Regions from separate parts of the Lysinibacillus sp. FSL L8-0312 genome, predicted to be linked through region 3. Evidence: riboswitches for the same ligand, from Rfam matches in the RefSeq annotation. Region 3 holds a riboswitch; each other region holds the start of a gene.

The links. Region 3 has a riboswitch for lysine ahead of MHI22_RS17520 (amino acid permease). Riboswitches for the same ligand answer to the same signal wherever they lie in the genome.
Region 1: linked by a shared signal. The riboswitch ahead of MHI22_RS09655 (aspartate kinase) and the one ahead of MHI22_RS17520 (amino acid permease) in region 3 are both predicted to bind lysine.
Region 2: linked by a shared signal. The riboswitch ahead of MHI22_RS03870 (transporter substrate-binding domain-containing protein) and the one ahead of MHI22_RS17520 (amino acid permease) in region 3 are both predicted to bind lysine.

What each region holds. Positions count from the first base shown of each region.
Region 1 covers NZ_JBBOOV010000001.1:1,899,505-1,904,486, reverse strand. Annotated here, with positions in the region: gene uvrC (excinuclease ABC subunit UvrC) at 1-1,673, shown strand, start outside; lysine riboswitch at 1,783-1,961, shown strand; gene MHI22_RS09655 (aspartate kinase) at 2,075-3,301, shown strand; gene MHI22_RS09650 (YslB family protein) at 3,397-3,831, opposite strand; gene MHI22_RS09645 (succinate dehydrogenase cytochrome b558 subunit) at 4,104-4,712, shown strand; gene sdhA (succinate dehydrogenase flavoprotein subunit) at 4,779-4,982, shown strand, end outside.
Region 2 covers NZ_JBBOOV010000001.1:737,464-742,445, forward strand. Annotated here, with positions in the region: gene odhB (2-oxoglutarate dehydrogenase complex dihydrolipoyllysine-residue succinyltransferase) at 1-67, shown strand, start outside; gene tnpA (IS200/IS605 family transposase) at 239-712, shown strand; lysine riboswitch at 1,146-1,332, shown strand; gene MHI22_RS03870 (transporter substrate-binding domain-containing protein) at 1,451-2,308, shown strand; gene MHI22_RS03875 (amino acid ABC transporter permease) at 2,479-3,204, shown strand; gene MHI22_RS03880 (amino acid ABC transporter ATP-binding protein) at 3,217-3,948, shown strand; gene MHI22_RS03885 (DUF6501 family protein) at 4,213-4,410, shown strand; gene MHI22_RS03890 (toxic anion resistance protein) at 4,458-4,982, opposite strand, start outside.
Region 3 covers NZ_JBBOOV010000001.1:3,474,338-3,479,319, forward strand. Annotated here, with positions in the region: gene MHI22_RS17510 (hypothetical protein) at 1-195, shown strand, start outside; gene MHI22_RS17515 (CynX/NimT family MFS transporter) at 262-1,470, opposite strand; lysine riboswitch at 1,647-1,823, shown strand; gene MHI22_RS17520 (amino acid permease) at 1,906-3,369, shown strand; gene MHI22_RS17525 (Nramp family divalent metal transporter) at 3,563-4,828, opposite strand.

The sequences.
Region 1 (4,982 bases), 1.6 Mb from region 3:
GTGTACGTTCTTATTTTACGGGAACACATGAAGGCAAAACACAAAGGCTTGTCGGTGAAATAGAAGATTTTGAGTATATCGTGACATCATCTAATATTGAAGCACTTATTTTAGAGCTGAATCTCATTAAATTACATGATCCAAAATACAATGTCATGCTAACAGATGATAAGACATATCCATATTTAAAAATTACGAATGAAAAACATCCACGTCTTATTACGACACGTAAGGTAAAAAAGGATAAGGCTAAATATTTTGGTCCTTACCCCAATGCTTATGCGGCAAGTGAAACGAAAAAGCTATTGGATCGATTGTATCCATTGCGCAAATGTGTCCAATTGCCTTCCAAAGTTTGCTTGTATTATCATATGGGGCAATGTTTAGCACCTTGTGTAAAAGAAATTAATGGTCAGGTTTATCAAGAGATGATTGAGGATATGACGAAGTTTCTAAATGGTGGTGTCGAGGCAGTCAAAAAAGAGCTTGAAGTTAAAATGCTTGCAGCTGCTGAAAACTTAGAATTTGAGCGAGCGAAGGAGTTTCGCGATCAGATTGCACATATTGATACGGTCATGCAGAAACAAAAAATAGTATCAAGTGATACAACGAACCGCGATGTATTTGGCTATGCCGTCGAAAAAGGCTGGATGTGTGTGCAAGTTTTCTTTGTTCGCCAAGGAAAGCTGATTGAGCGTGATGTCTCGGTTTTCCCAATTTATCAAGATGCTGAGGAAGAGTTTTTAACATTTGTTGGCCGCTTTTATGAAAAACCAGAGCATATTAAGCCGAAAGAAATTTTTATTCCACAAGCAATTGATGCAGCCATCTTAACGGAGTTATTAGAGCTTAAAGTTCTTACACCAAAAAGAGGTCAAAAGAGGGAATTGGTTGAATTAGCAACTAAAAATGCTGAGATTGCTGTGGCAGCTAAATTCCAGCTAATTGAACGGCAGGAAGAACGGACAATTGGTGCTTGTGAGGCACTTGGTGAAGCAATAGGTATTTCAACGCCATTACGAATTGAGGCATTTGACAATAGTCATATGCATGGCACGGATGCTGTATCGGCTATGGTTGTCTTCATTGATGGAAAGCCTGCGAAAAAGGAATATCGTAAATACAAAACGCGTACGGCTGCAAAGCATGATGATTACGGTGCGATGCAAGAGGTTATACGTCGGCGATATTCGCGTGTCTTAAAGGAAGGCTTGCCATTGCCAGATTTGGTCTTAATTGATGGTGGCAAGGGGCAAATGGAAGTCGCCCGTGAAGTACTAGAAGATGAGCTTGGACTTGTTATACCGATTGCAGGTTTAGCAAAAGATGATAAGCATAATACGTCGCAGCTATTGTTTGGTGATCCACCAGAAGTAATTGCCTTAAAGCGTACTAGTGATGGCTTTTATTTATTACAACGAATTCAGGACGAAGTTCACCGCTTTGCTATTACCTTCTTGCGCCAACAGCATGAGAAGCATGCCATTCAATCGGTGTTAGACCATATTGAAGGTGTGGGGCCAAAACGCAAGCAGCAGTTGCTCAAACATTTTGGTTCAGTTAAGAAAATTCGAGAGGCGAGCGAGCTAACTTTGCAGGAGGCAGGAATACCTGCTAATTTAGCGAGCCAAATTTATAGCTATTTTCAGCAAGAGTCATTGTCAAAGGAATAGACATGTGCTAAGGTTGTAAATAACATTGTTCGTCAATGTGATGAATAGCGAACTGGTGTGGCTAGCATGTTGACGCCAGCGTTAAACCAATTGAATACATTCACTTTATGGTGATGATAGAGGTGCAAGATTCAAGAGTAACACAATGGAGGATGAACAAGTCCAGAGATCGTGTGTGAAAGGGGAGCTTGCCGAAGTATAGCATTGTTGTTTCCTTTGTTGTACTGGTTTTACATTTAAGAAATGTAAGATTGTCGATTCTAAAAGTTTCGGAGAGCTATCACACATGCACAAGTTACGATCATTGTACATGTTATAGGCAGCTTTCACGTTATGTGGAGGCTGCCTTTTAGTTTTCTAGAAGCAGGTGAAATATATGACTGGAAAGGAGAACGCAAGAAATGGCTAAAATAGTGATGAAGTTTGGAGGGGCTGCACTAGCTTCTACTGAACAAATCCAAGAGGCAGCAAGGAAGGCGATTGCTGAAAAGGACAGAGGCTTCGATGTAGTCGTGGTCGTTGCAGCAATGGGACACACAATGAAAGATGTGCAAACGATGGTACATCAACTAACGGACGAAGTGCCCAAACGAGAATTAGCTGCAGTCGTGTCTACGGGCTCTCAATTATCCAGCGCTTTATTTGCCATCGCATTACAGGAAGCGGGCTATGAGGCAGTGTCCTTAACTGGATGGCAAGCAGGTATACATACAGATTGTAAGTATCGTCATGCACGTATTGACTATATCGATGACAGTCGTATTGAAGAACATCTTGTACAGGGACAAATTGTAGTGATTGCTGGAGAACAGGGTATTGATGAGGAACAAAATATTACTACACTTGGCAAAGGCGGAGCTGAAACAACAGCTATAGCACTCGCGGTAGCATTGGAAGCAGAGCGAACTGATATGTACACAAATGTTGACGGTGTTTATACAGCAGATCCACGCTATGTCAGCAAAGCTCAAAAGCTGCAGGAAATCTCCTATGATGAAATGCTGGAGTTATCTAATTTAGGATCACATGTTATTCATCCTCGTGCAGTGGAGTTAGCAAAAAAATTTCAAATGCCCGTTATTATACGCTCTAGCTTAGTAGAGTCAGTAGGTACTTTATTGAAGGAGGAAGTGGAAATGGAGAAAAATTTAGTCGTCCGTGGTGTAGCCTTTGAGTCAGATATTATCCGTTTAACAGTGGGGTATGATGCGTATGCCGATGGTGCATTGGCAGATATGTTTACAATCCTTGCAGAAAACCGCATTAATGTAGATATTATTGTACAGGCAATCATTGATGGCTTAAAACCAACTGTGTCTTTTTCCATTTTAAAAGAAGAATTTGCGGAAACATTGCGTGTTCTAGAAGATAGTAAATTGTCACTTGGCTTTAGTTTTGCTGACTTTGAAATAGGGTTGGCGAAGGTTTCTATCATTGGCTCAGGTATGGCCTCTAATCCAGGTGTGGCTGCTCGCATGTTTGATCGATTACGTCGTGAAGATATTCCTATAAAAATGGTTAGTACGTCTGAAATAAAAGTGTCTGTTGTTGTACCACAGGATGATATGATTCGTGCAGCAAATGCCTTGCATGATGAATTCAATTTAGAGCAAGCACTTTATATATAATAATAGAAGAAACAGTATTTTATGTAATAGTCCGAAATTAAAGGAAGAAAAAAGAAGGATTGTCATCCCGTTGAATAGGGAGACAATCCTTTTCATCATTCAGTAGGGATGGTATTCATAATACGTTCCTTGACATCCCATTTGACTGTAAACATGACATAGTGCTGCTTTTCTCGCTTTTCATCATAGCATTCTGTAAGGTAGCCTTTAGCTAATTGAATTTGCTCTGCTATAAATCCTGCTTCCAGTCTAAAGCTTCGTTGTTTGATTTGCAATATTTCAGGGTCATTTGTCAATTGGAAAATGCGACCATCCTTTGATTCCTTCATGAGCTCTAGTGTACCCCAGCAGGCATCTGCGAAAAATGCGATAAGTTCGTCTTGACTTTTGCATGGGAACTTGCGAGCAAGCTCTTTACCTGCCCAATAAAGGACATCATTCTCATGTTTACCAAGGATAGAAGATAGAATATGATCGCGAATGAGCTCATAACCAAATGATGAAATTGTAGGAGATGGAGTGTTTAACATTGTTATCCTTCTTTCTTAGAATTTTCTTAAAATTCAACAGTAATAAAGTAATGATAGATTTTTCGAGAAAAAACAACGCATCATGTACTAGATTAGTTCTTTAATAAGCTCTATGAAAAACTCCGAGTTGCCTTGACGCTCGTAGCTCTTGAGAGTACAATAAACATGTCATAATATTGTACCATGATGAAATACACAGTCAATGAAGTATCATTTACAAAATGATGACTTCTTTTGTTGTGCTATTTTAAGTACTAAGGGGGGTAACAGTCTTGTCGAAAGATCGAGAGTTTTTATGGCGTCGCTTACATTCTCTACTTGGTATCATTCCAGTAGGTCTGTTTTTAACGATGCACCTGTTCATTAACTTTACAGCAACAGGCGGGGCAGAAAGTTACAACGATGCTACCGCAGTAATGGAAAAGATTCCATTCCTTATCCTAGTTGAATGGATTGTCATCTATATTCCATTAATGTTCCACGCATTCTATGGTGTCTACATTGCATTCACTGCTACACCAAACACAGGACGTTTCAGCACATACCGTAACTGGATGTTCTCTTTACAACGTTTCACTGGTGTATTCCTAGTGATTTTCATTGCATGGCATATTTTCCAAACTCGTATTCAAAAAGCACTTGGCACACACGTTGATTACGACATGATGGCGAATATCGTTGCTAATCCATTCATGCTTGGATTCTACATTGTTGGTATTATATCAGCAACTTTCCACTTATCTAACGGTTTATGGGCATTCCTAGTAAGCTGGGGTATTACACAATCTCCTCAGTCTCAAAAGATTGCTACTTACGTAACAAACATTATTTTCGTAATTCTAAGTGTAGTTGGTGTGGCTGCTATTTTAGCTTTCGTATAATTCAATAGAAGCTACGATAGAGTAACAGCAATCATTGCAATTTTTTAAGAGGAGTGAGAAATAATCATGGCGAAAAGCAAAATAATTGTTGTCGGCGGTGGTCTTGCCGGTCTGATGGCAACGATTAAAGCAGCTGAAGTTGGTACTGAAGTTGATTTATTCTCATTAGTTCCTGTAAAACGCTCACACTCTGTTTGTGCGCAAGGCGGAATTAATGGTGCGGTAAATACAAAAGGTGAAGGGGATTCTCCATGGATTCACTTTGATGAT
Region 2 (4,982 bases), 2.7 Mb from region 3:
TGTAGGATTCTTAAAAACAGTTAAAGAATTAATCGAAAATCCTGAAGATTTACTATTAAATTCATAATGCGATTCAACCCTGCGAACAATGTTCAGCAGGGTTTTTTTGTGTGCTTTGAAAACCCCCTGCTATGCAGGGGGTTCCGGAAAGCTTTTAGCTATGGACAATAAAAAAACTCCAAACGTACAATAAAGTCAGGTCTAGTCAACCGACTTCGTACGAAAGGAGCCACCATAAATGGATAATAAAAGTTTAGCACATACAACGTGGAATTGTAAGTATCATATCGTCTTTGCGCCAAAGTATAGAAGGCAGATTATTTATGGTCAAATTAAAGCAGATGTTGGAAGAATATTGCGCCAATTATGTGAAAGAAAAGATGTAGAAATCATAGAGGCAACAGCCTGTCCTGACCATATTCATATGTTGGTAAGTATTCCACCGAAATTGAGTGTATCTGCGTTCATGGGTTATTTAAAAGGGAAGAGTAGTCTAATGATTTTCGACCGACATGCAAATTTAAAGTATAAATACGGTAATCGTCAATTCTGGTGTCGAGGATACTATGTGGACACAGTCGGCCGAAATAAGAAAAAGATACAAGAGTATATAAAAAATCAATTACAAGAAGATATCCTGCAAGATCAAATGACGATGAAAGAATTCATTGACCCATTCACAGGAGAAGAAATCAAGAGAAAGAAAAAATAAGTAAGCCGCTTTAGCGGTTTGTGTGAAAACGGAGTGCGGTTGGCAGACCATTCAGAATGTCTTTAGACATGGGCCAGTACCCCAGCGTTTCACGCGCAGAGCAAACCACCAGTTATACTGGTGGTTCTGATTATGCATGACGAAAGATTTTGACCGATTCTATGTTTGAAAGAGTACTAATGTTATATCGTTTAGAGGAGCAAAAAAGACATAAACACAACTTTTCTCACATAGAGCACATACTCTATAATAAAAATTTGTTTTAATTTTCAGAAATATCGATAGAAGCTTAACGATTTAAAATGAATAGAGAACGAACAATATCCTAATATTGTCATTAGTCAGAAAAATGTTAAAACTGTCTTGACGAGTGTACTAGTTTTATAGTAGTATCTAAATATCAATTAAATAAACAAACCTCACTAACGTTTACCAGTGAGGTAGAGGCGCGGTATTTATTAGTTCATTGTTGAGTTCAAGCAAGCGAAGACGCAATGAAGAAGGAAATATCGCCGAAGTATAAAAGGAGCTCGTACTTTTATGCTGGGTCTGCAGTGAATAAGTGCAGGACTGTCCTAGTAAATGGATTTCCAGATTTACTAGGTTGTGCTATCTCGGAAAATGGAAATTATAGTGAGGATTTGGGCAACTGTCATACAAGGTAAGACCTAAGTTCAATATACTTAGGTCTTTTTTATTACAGTTGTCTTATTTTTTTACAGAAAAGGGGAGTTTTTTATGAAAAGAAAATGGTTGTTAGTAATGATCTCTATCATGACAGCAATTGTGCTAGCTGCATGTGGCACTAGCGACAAAAAGGATGGCGGTTCAGGTGATGCTGGTGCTGACAAGGAAGCAAGTGGCGGTGAATTCCGAATCGGAATGGAGGCTGGCTATCCACCATTTAACTGGACACAGCAAGGTGATGCTAATGGTGCAGTGAAAATTGCTGATAATGCAGAGTATGCAGGCGGCTACGATGTCCAAATGGCAAAAAAAATTGCTGAAGGCTTAGGCAAAGAGCTAGTCATTGTCAAAATGGAATGGGACGGATTAGTACCAGCGCTACAATCTAACAAAATTGATGCGATTATCGCGGGTATGTCACCAACTGAAGAGCGTAAGAAAACGATTGATTTTACAGAAAACTACTATACTTCTGATTTCGTTATGGTTATTAAGAAAGGTAGCAAGTATGAAAATGCAAAATCGATTCAAGATTTCTCTGGTGCTAAAATTACTTCACAATTAAATACATCGAACTACAACGTTATTGATCAAATTAACGGTGTAGAAAAACAAACAGCAATGGAAAGCTTCCCCGCAATGCGTGTCGCTTTAGAGGCTGGCAAAATTGATGGCTATGTAGCAGAACGTCCAGAAGGTATTTCCGCTGCTACTGCCAACGATAAGTTCACATATGTCGCATTTGAAGAAGGCTTTGATACGGATCTTTCCAATACTTCGATTGCTGTAGGCTTACGTAAAGACGATGCAAACCGTGAAAAAATCAACGAAATCCTAAAAGGTATTTCGGAAGACGATCGTCAAGCGATTATGGAAGAAGCGATTTCTCAACAACCAGCAGCACAATAATGACAAGGCACGGGCTAGTTGCTGGTCCGTGCATGATCATTTCATCATTATCAAAATGAGAACCTCTCTACATAATGATAATGTCCTAGCGTAACAAATCATAGAATAGTAGAAATAGCTAGGACACGAAGGAAATAAGCAAGCAACATGACATTGTTAGGAGGAACATCATGAGTCTTGAATGGATACTTTCAATTATTGAAAACAACTGGCAAATGTTTTTACGAGGTGCGTATTATACGTTACTGATTTCGATTATTAGTACAATTATTGGTGCATTCATCGGATTTTTCATTGGAATTATGCATACGATTCCAGTTCGTAAAAAAGGTTTAAAATTTTATAGCTTAAAGCTTATTAATTTTATCCTGACATGCTATGTTGAATTTTTCCGTGGTACACCAATGATTGTACAGGCTATGGTAGTCTACTACGGACTAGATATTGCATTTGGTATCGATATGCATTTTATTACAGCAGGTATTTTAGTCGTTTCCCTTAACACAGGGGCCTATATGGCAGAAATTGTTCGAGGTGGTATTGTCTCGATTGATAATGGTCAATACGAGGCAGCGTCGGCAATTGGTATGAATCACTTCCAAATCATGCTGCATGTTGTTTTACCACAAGTAGCACGCAATGTCTTGCCGGCGACAGGTAACCAATTAATTATGAATATTAAGGATACAGCCGTATTAAATGTCATTGGGGTAACGGAATTATTCTTCCAAACAAAATCAATTTCAGGTAACAACTTCCGTTATTTTGAATCATTCTTTGTTGCATGTATTCTTTATTTTATCATGACATTTACCGCATCTCGCATCCTTCTCTATGTTGAAAAACGTCTAGATGGACCTGATGCCTATCAAAAAGAACAAAAAGAAGCTGTATAGGGGGACGCACAAATGGCAGTGATTAAGATTGAACATTTAAGTAAATCATTTGGACGTAACCAAGTGTTAAAAGATGTAAATTTCCAAGTAGAAAAAGGCGAAGTCGTTTGTTTAATTGGCTCTTCTGGTTCTGGTAAATCAACATTACTTCGTTGCATCAATTTATTAGAAACACCAAGTGGTGGTCAAATTATTTATAAAGGGGAAGACATTTTAGATGATAAGCACAATATTCAAGAATATCGTACACATCTAGGAATGGTATTCCAGCAATTCAATTTATTTAACAATCACAATGTGTTAAACAATTGCACAGTGGGCCAAATCAAAGTATTGAAGCGATCAAAGAAAGAAGCAGAAGAAACGGCGCTTAAATATTTGAATATCGTTGGTATGGATCAATATGTGAACGCCAAGCCTCGTCAGCTTTCAGGGGGGCAAAAGCAGCGTGTGGCTATCGCTCGAGCATTGTCAATGAATCCAGATGTCATGCTATTTGATGAACCGACTTCGGCATTAGACCCAGAAATGGTCGGTGAGGTATTAAAGGTGATGCGACAGTTAGCCACTGAGGGGAATACAATGTTAATCGTGACACATGAGATGGAGTTTGCCAAAGAGGTGGCAGATCGTGTCGTCTTTATGGATAAAGGCATCATTGTCGAGGAAGGCCCGCCATCACAAGTATTAGTAAACCCTCAGCATGAACGGACAAAAGAATTTTTAAAGCGGACATTAAAATAAGCATAGAAAAAGTGAGTCCGATTTATTGGACTCACTTATTTTCTAGAATTCCATTCTGCATAAAGAACAAAGCAGATTGCAAATGCTACAGCAATAATAAAAAACCATTGCGGTACACCACCAAAACTCATCATAACACCTCAAATAGTCATTTTTTTTGGATAGAATAGCTATAGTCTTTCTTTTTTCTCCACAAAAGCCCAAAAATATTATAAAATAAGCAATAGACATTAGCTTCGGCTAGTAAAGAGAGGTAGAGAGAATATGTTACATTTAAAATGGAAAGATGCGCCAACACTACGAACGATAACTTGCAAACATACAAATGCATCAAAATACTTAGTGTCCAATGTATTAACAGTAGGGAAAGAATATGAAGTAAAAAATGAAACAGAAGAGTTCATTTTTATCATCGATAATACAGGTAATGTCGGTGGCTACTATAAAGATTATTTTGAATAACATAAAACAGGGTGGTTCAGATTATATGCTGAGCCACCCCTTTTTTGTTAATCGCGCTGATAGCCTCTGGCACCTGCCACATCTTGTAGCTGTTGTTTTTCTTGTTCAGTTGCTGTATGCAGGGCAAACACATCTTTAATCGCGGTTTGCAGTTCTCGCTGCGTTTCTTTAAATTTCGAAACCTGTTGTTCAAACGATGGACTAGAGAAGCGATCATGTGCCTGAGCTAATCGTTCTTCTAGCTGTGCATAGTGATGATCCATATGCATAGAAAGCATCATCGCCAGCTGATTTTTCCAAAGAGGAATCAAAGTGACAATCGAAAATTCAATTTTTTCCGCTAACGTTTGATTCGCTTGTTGAATCATGCGTATTTGAGGAGCCGTTTGCAGCGCTACTTGCTGTGATACTTGTAAATCATAAATACGTTGATCCAACCTTTCAATTTGTGCGGCAAAGTCATTGAGCTGCTGAATAGCAAGCGGTTGTTTCGTTGCTTGAACACTCGTTATTTGTGTGGGTAACTCAACCTCAATGGCTTGCTGTTTTTTCATTTGACCTGCTGCAATGGC
Region 3 (4,982 bases):
GAGAATGATGAGCTGGAATGGGAGGAGGAAACGCCAAAGGGTTATGAGCAGAAAGCTTTTGTAAGCTATTATTATTTTAGTTATATACTCTTACAAGAGGCTGTTCCTATTTTTGCAGCAGTTATAGCTCACAACAAAGAAACAGCAGACCGTCTTACTGAACTGCTAACCTTACTACAGCAATTGGACAAATAAAACGTCTATACCTATATAGAAGTAAAGCAGATGGGAAATATGAGCAGTTATCCCATCTGCTTTATTTTAATGGACATATTCGTCTTTAGAAGCTCTCATTGAGCAAAAGAAAAGAATGGTCGCCACAGCTACAAAGAGCCAACCAGCAATATTCCAGCCACCAAATAAATCATGTAAGTAGCCAAAAAGAATAGGGCCAATGGCGGCAAATAAATAACCTAATGATTGTGCAAAGCCTGATAAATCTGCTGCCTCAAATGCCGTGCGTGTACGAAGTGTAAAGAACATCATCGCTAAGGCAAATGAAGAACCTCCTGCTAAACCTAAAAGAATCATCCACAGTACCCCAAGACTTGTCCACTCCATGACAACTCCAGTAAAGCCTATTAAATAGAAGAATGTAAACATCACTACAAGAGGTCTTTGAGAAGCCATTTTACTTGCAATGATAGGCACAGCCAATGCCATTGGTACTTGTGAAAATTGCATGATAGAAAACATCCAACCAGCTTTGTCAGGAGCCAATCCCTGGGCGATGTAGATTTCGGGAATCCAAGCAGCAGTCGTATAAAATAATAAAGACTGTAATCCCATTGCACCTGTGACAGCCCAAGTAACAGGTGACTTCCATAAGGGTGTACTCGTCATTTTAGAGGTAGTGGCTGGCTCAGGTTTATTTGATTTCAATTGAGGTATCCAAATTAAAATCGTTACGACCACTAGTACAAGTGCAATGGACAGCGCTCCTTGCCAGCCAAATGATGAATTGGCTATAGGATAGCTAATACCTGCGCCAAGCCCAGCCGTTAAGTTCATCGACATAGTGAAAAATGCCATTAATAAACCAACATGGTATGGAAATTTTAATTTTAATAATCCTGGAATCAGCACATTTCCAAATGATATGGCTATGCCGATGAGTACAGTACCAAATACAAGTAACCCCGTTGTACCAAGGGAACGTAGAACAATCCCCAAGGCTAATAAAATAGTGGATAAAAATAGTGTTAGCTCAAGCCCTAGTTTGCGTGCTACAACGGGCGCAAATGGTGAGATGGTAGCAAAAGCGAGCAATGGAATCGTTGTTAGAAAGCCTGCAAGTACATTAGAAATACCAAGATCGTCACGGATAAATGATATAATAGGGCCAACAACAGTTAGTGGCATTCTTAATGTAGAGGCTATAAAGATAACTCCGAAGACTAAAAGTAAGGTTGTTCCCCTCCAGCTAATTTTTTTACTCGGAAAACTAGCGGAATGATCATTTGTAGTCAAAATAAATCCCCCTGTTCGTAACCGCTCTAATTGAACTACTATAACACTTTAACAAACTAATAAAAATAGTAGAAGATTCACAAAATACAGAACATTTATTGTTATATTGAAATGTCAAAGGTCTTATGCTAATATAATAAGCATCATAAATTTAATAATTATATGCCTCATGTTTGTATTGAGGTAGAGGTCGCGATATTTATAAGTATGCTAATGGAAATGACAAGCATTGATGAGATTAGCTGAAAGGGAATATTGCCGAAGTGTGAGGGGACTTGAAAACCTCATGCTGGGGCTGTCTCCGAAAGGAACAGAACTGTCACGTTTGCACAACGTGTTGAGCTATCATTTAGGAAAAACTGAGGATTAACTTAGCCATCACAGTGTATATGTGATGGCATTTTTTTGCCTCGTAAATAGGAAGGAAGCTATATCGTGAGTGAAATAAAAGTAAATCAGCTCGGACATAAAGCGCCAAAGCTGAAAAAAGAATTGAAAAGCCGTCATATCACAATGATTTCTTTAGGCGGTACAATTGGTACGGGACTATTTTTAGCCAGTGGTGGTGCCATTGCACAAGCTGGACCTGGTGGTGCATTGCTTGCCTACGCCCTAATCGGTATTATGGTGTACTTTTTAATGACAAGCTTAGGGGAAATGGCTGCCTATATGCCATCATCCGGTTCATTTAGTACGTATGCAACAAAATTTGTAGATCCAGCACTAGGCTTTGCATTAGGCTGGAACTATTGGTATAACTGGGCAATCACTATTGCAGCAGAAATTGCGGCAGTATCCTTAATTATGAAATATTGGTTCCCTGATAGTTCATCAGCCCTTTGGACAGTATTATTTATTGCTGTTGTACTGTCATTTAATTTACTTTCTGTAAAGAGCTATGGAGAAAGTGAATATTGGTTTGCGATGATTAAAGTAGTGACAGTCATTGTTTTTATTATTATCAGTTTATTAATGATTTTTGGTATTTTAGGTGGACAGGCGCCTGTAGGCTTTACTAATTTCTTTATTAGTGATGGACCATTTCACGGTGGCTTCCTAGCTACATTTGGAATTTTCCTAGCAGCCGGATTTTCATTCCAAGGAACAGAGTTACTTGGGATTACAGCAGGTGAAACAGACGATCCAGGAAAAAATATTCCAAAGGCTGTTAAATCCGTATTCTGGCGTATTCTTTTGTTTTATATTTTAGCAATTGGTGCAATCGGAATGTTGATTCCATTTACAGATGAACGCTTATTATCAGAAGATATCGCAGTATCACCGTTTACATTAGTGTTTGACCGCTTAGGTATTGCATTTGCAGCTTCGTTAATGAATGCCATTATTTTAACGGCTATGCTGTCAGCTGGAAATTCAGGGCTTTATGCATCATCACGTATGCTATGGCAATTAGCAGTGGATGGACATGCGCCTAAGTTCTTCACAAAGCTAAGTCGTCGAGGAATACCAATTTATGCATTGATGGCAACATTAGCTGTAGGTTGCTTAGCTTTTTTAGCGTCTTTCTTTGGTGATGGCGTTGTTTATATTTGGCTGTTAAACGCCTCTGGTATGTCTGGTTTTATTGCATGGCTCGGCATTGCCTTTAGTCATTATCGCTTCCGTCGTGCATTTGAGGCACAGGGCCTAGATCCAAAGCTATTACCTTATAGAGCAAAATTGTACCCGTTTGGACCACTATTTGCCTTTACTGTTTGTATGATTGTGGTCATTGGGCAAAATTACACGGCCTTTACGGGAGACCAAATTGATTGGTATGGGATATTAGTTTCTTATGTTGGAATCCCACTATTTTTACTGTTATGGTTTGGCTACAAAATCAAGCACAAAACAAAAATGCTTTCACTTCAAGAATGTGATTTAAAAGTGGAAGATTAAATAGTAGGGCTGTTCTGTAAACTAATGAATGATTGGTTTATGGGACAGCTTTTTATGTCTTAATCGTCGTTAACTAGCCATTCGAAAGTCGATGTCTAATCAAATAAAAAACAGGTACCCATTCTTGAACTGCCCCGTAATAGTTAGAAATCAAACTTTTACGGGGCAGTTCATCTCGAGTACCTGATTTTTATTATCCAAATATTGTTTCCCACAGTAAGTAAATATTCAATGTCACAACGATAACAACAACAAACCAACCTAAAAACGTTGTAATACGGTGATTGACTAAACTGCCCATGATGTTTCGTTTGCTTGTAAACATCACAAGAGGGACAAGAGCAAATGCAATACCGAAAGATAAAACAACCTGACTTAGAACGAGCGCATAGGTTGCATTCACGCCTGAAGCAATAATGACTAGAGGCGGCACCATAGTAATCGCTCTACGTAAATAAAGTGGTATTTTTCTTTGAATGAATCCTTGCATGACTACATCACCTGCTAACGTCCCGACAGAGGAGCTAGCTAGCCCGGCAATAAGTAAACCAAGACCAAATGAAATAGCAGCCATGGGGCCGAGCGCATCTTTTAAGCCATTGTAGGCAACATCTAAATCTTCTACAACCACGCCTTGTGTGTGGAAGACTGCTGCAGCAATGATCAGCATGCTCATATTAATCGCTCCGGCAATAATCATAGCGATGATAATATCGATAAATTCAAAACGGAAAATACGTTTTTTTTCATTTTCATTCCGACCAACAATACGATTTTGCGTTAACGATGAATGTAAGTAAATAGCATGAGGCATGACAGTTGCTCCTAAAATACCTGTTGCTAATAATAGTGAATCTACACCTTCAAACTGTGGCGTGAACATGCCAATCGCTACATCGCCCCATTCTGGCTGTGCTAAAAATGTTTGGAAGGCAAATGCTAAGACAACAATTAACACCATGCCCGAAATACCGGCTTCAAAGGCTCTAAATCCTCTTCTTTGAAGTTCTAAAATAGCAAATGAACCAACTGCCGTAATTAATGCTGCGGGCAGCATAGGGATATTGAAGAGCAAGTAAAGCCCTAATGCTGCACCAATAAATTCAGCGAGATCTGTAGCAATGATGACCAATTCAGCCTGTATCCATAAAAAGATGGATGTTTTTTTAGAAAAATGCTCGCGTGCTACTTCAGGCAAGTTTTTACCTGTCGCAATTCCAAGCTTGGCAGATAAGGATTGAATTAACACGGCCATTAAATTAGAAAAGGCTATAACCCAAAGTAGCAGGTAGCCATATTGAGAGCCTGCTGTAATATTTGTAGCAAAATTACCAGGATCGATATAGGCGACGGCTGCAATAAATGCAGGTCCTAAAAATGGTAAAAAGCGTCGCCAACCTTTTATATCTCCATCTAAAACCGCCTCGGCAGACGATTTTGTGACTCGTTTGTAAACCATATTGTTCCCTCGTTTCAAAAAGTATCATTAACGAAATAAAGTTTCCTATAGGAAAATAAGATATTAGTATTCTAACGCTAGGAATCAAAAAAGTGAAGTGGTTTGCTTTAAGTTTCTATAAGTATGTGCCATTCTCATCATTTTCTAATTAGAC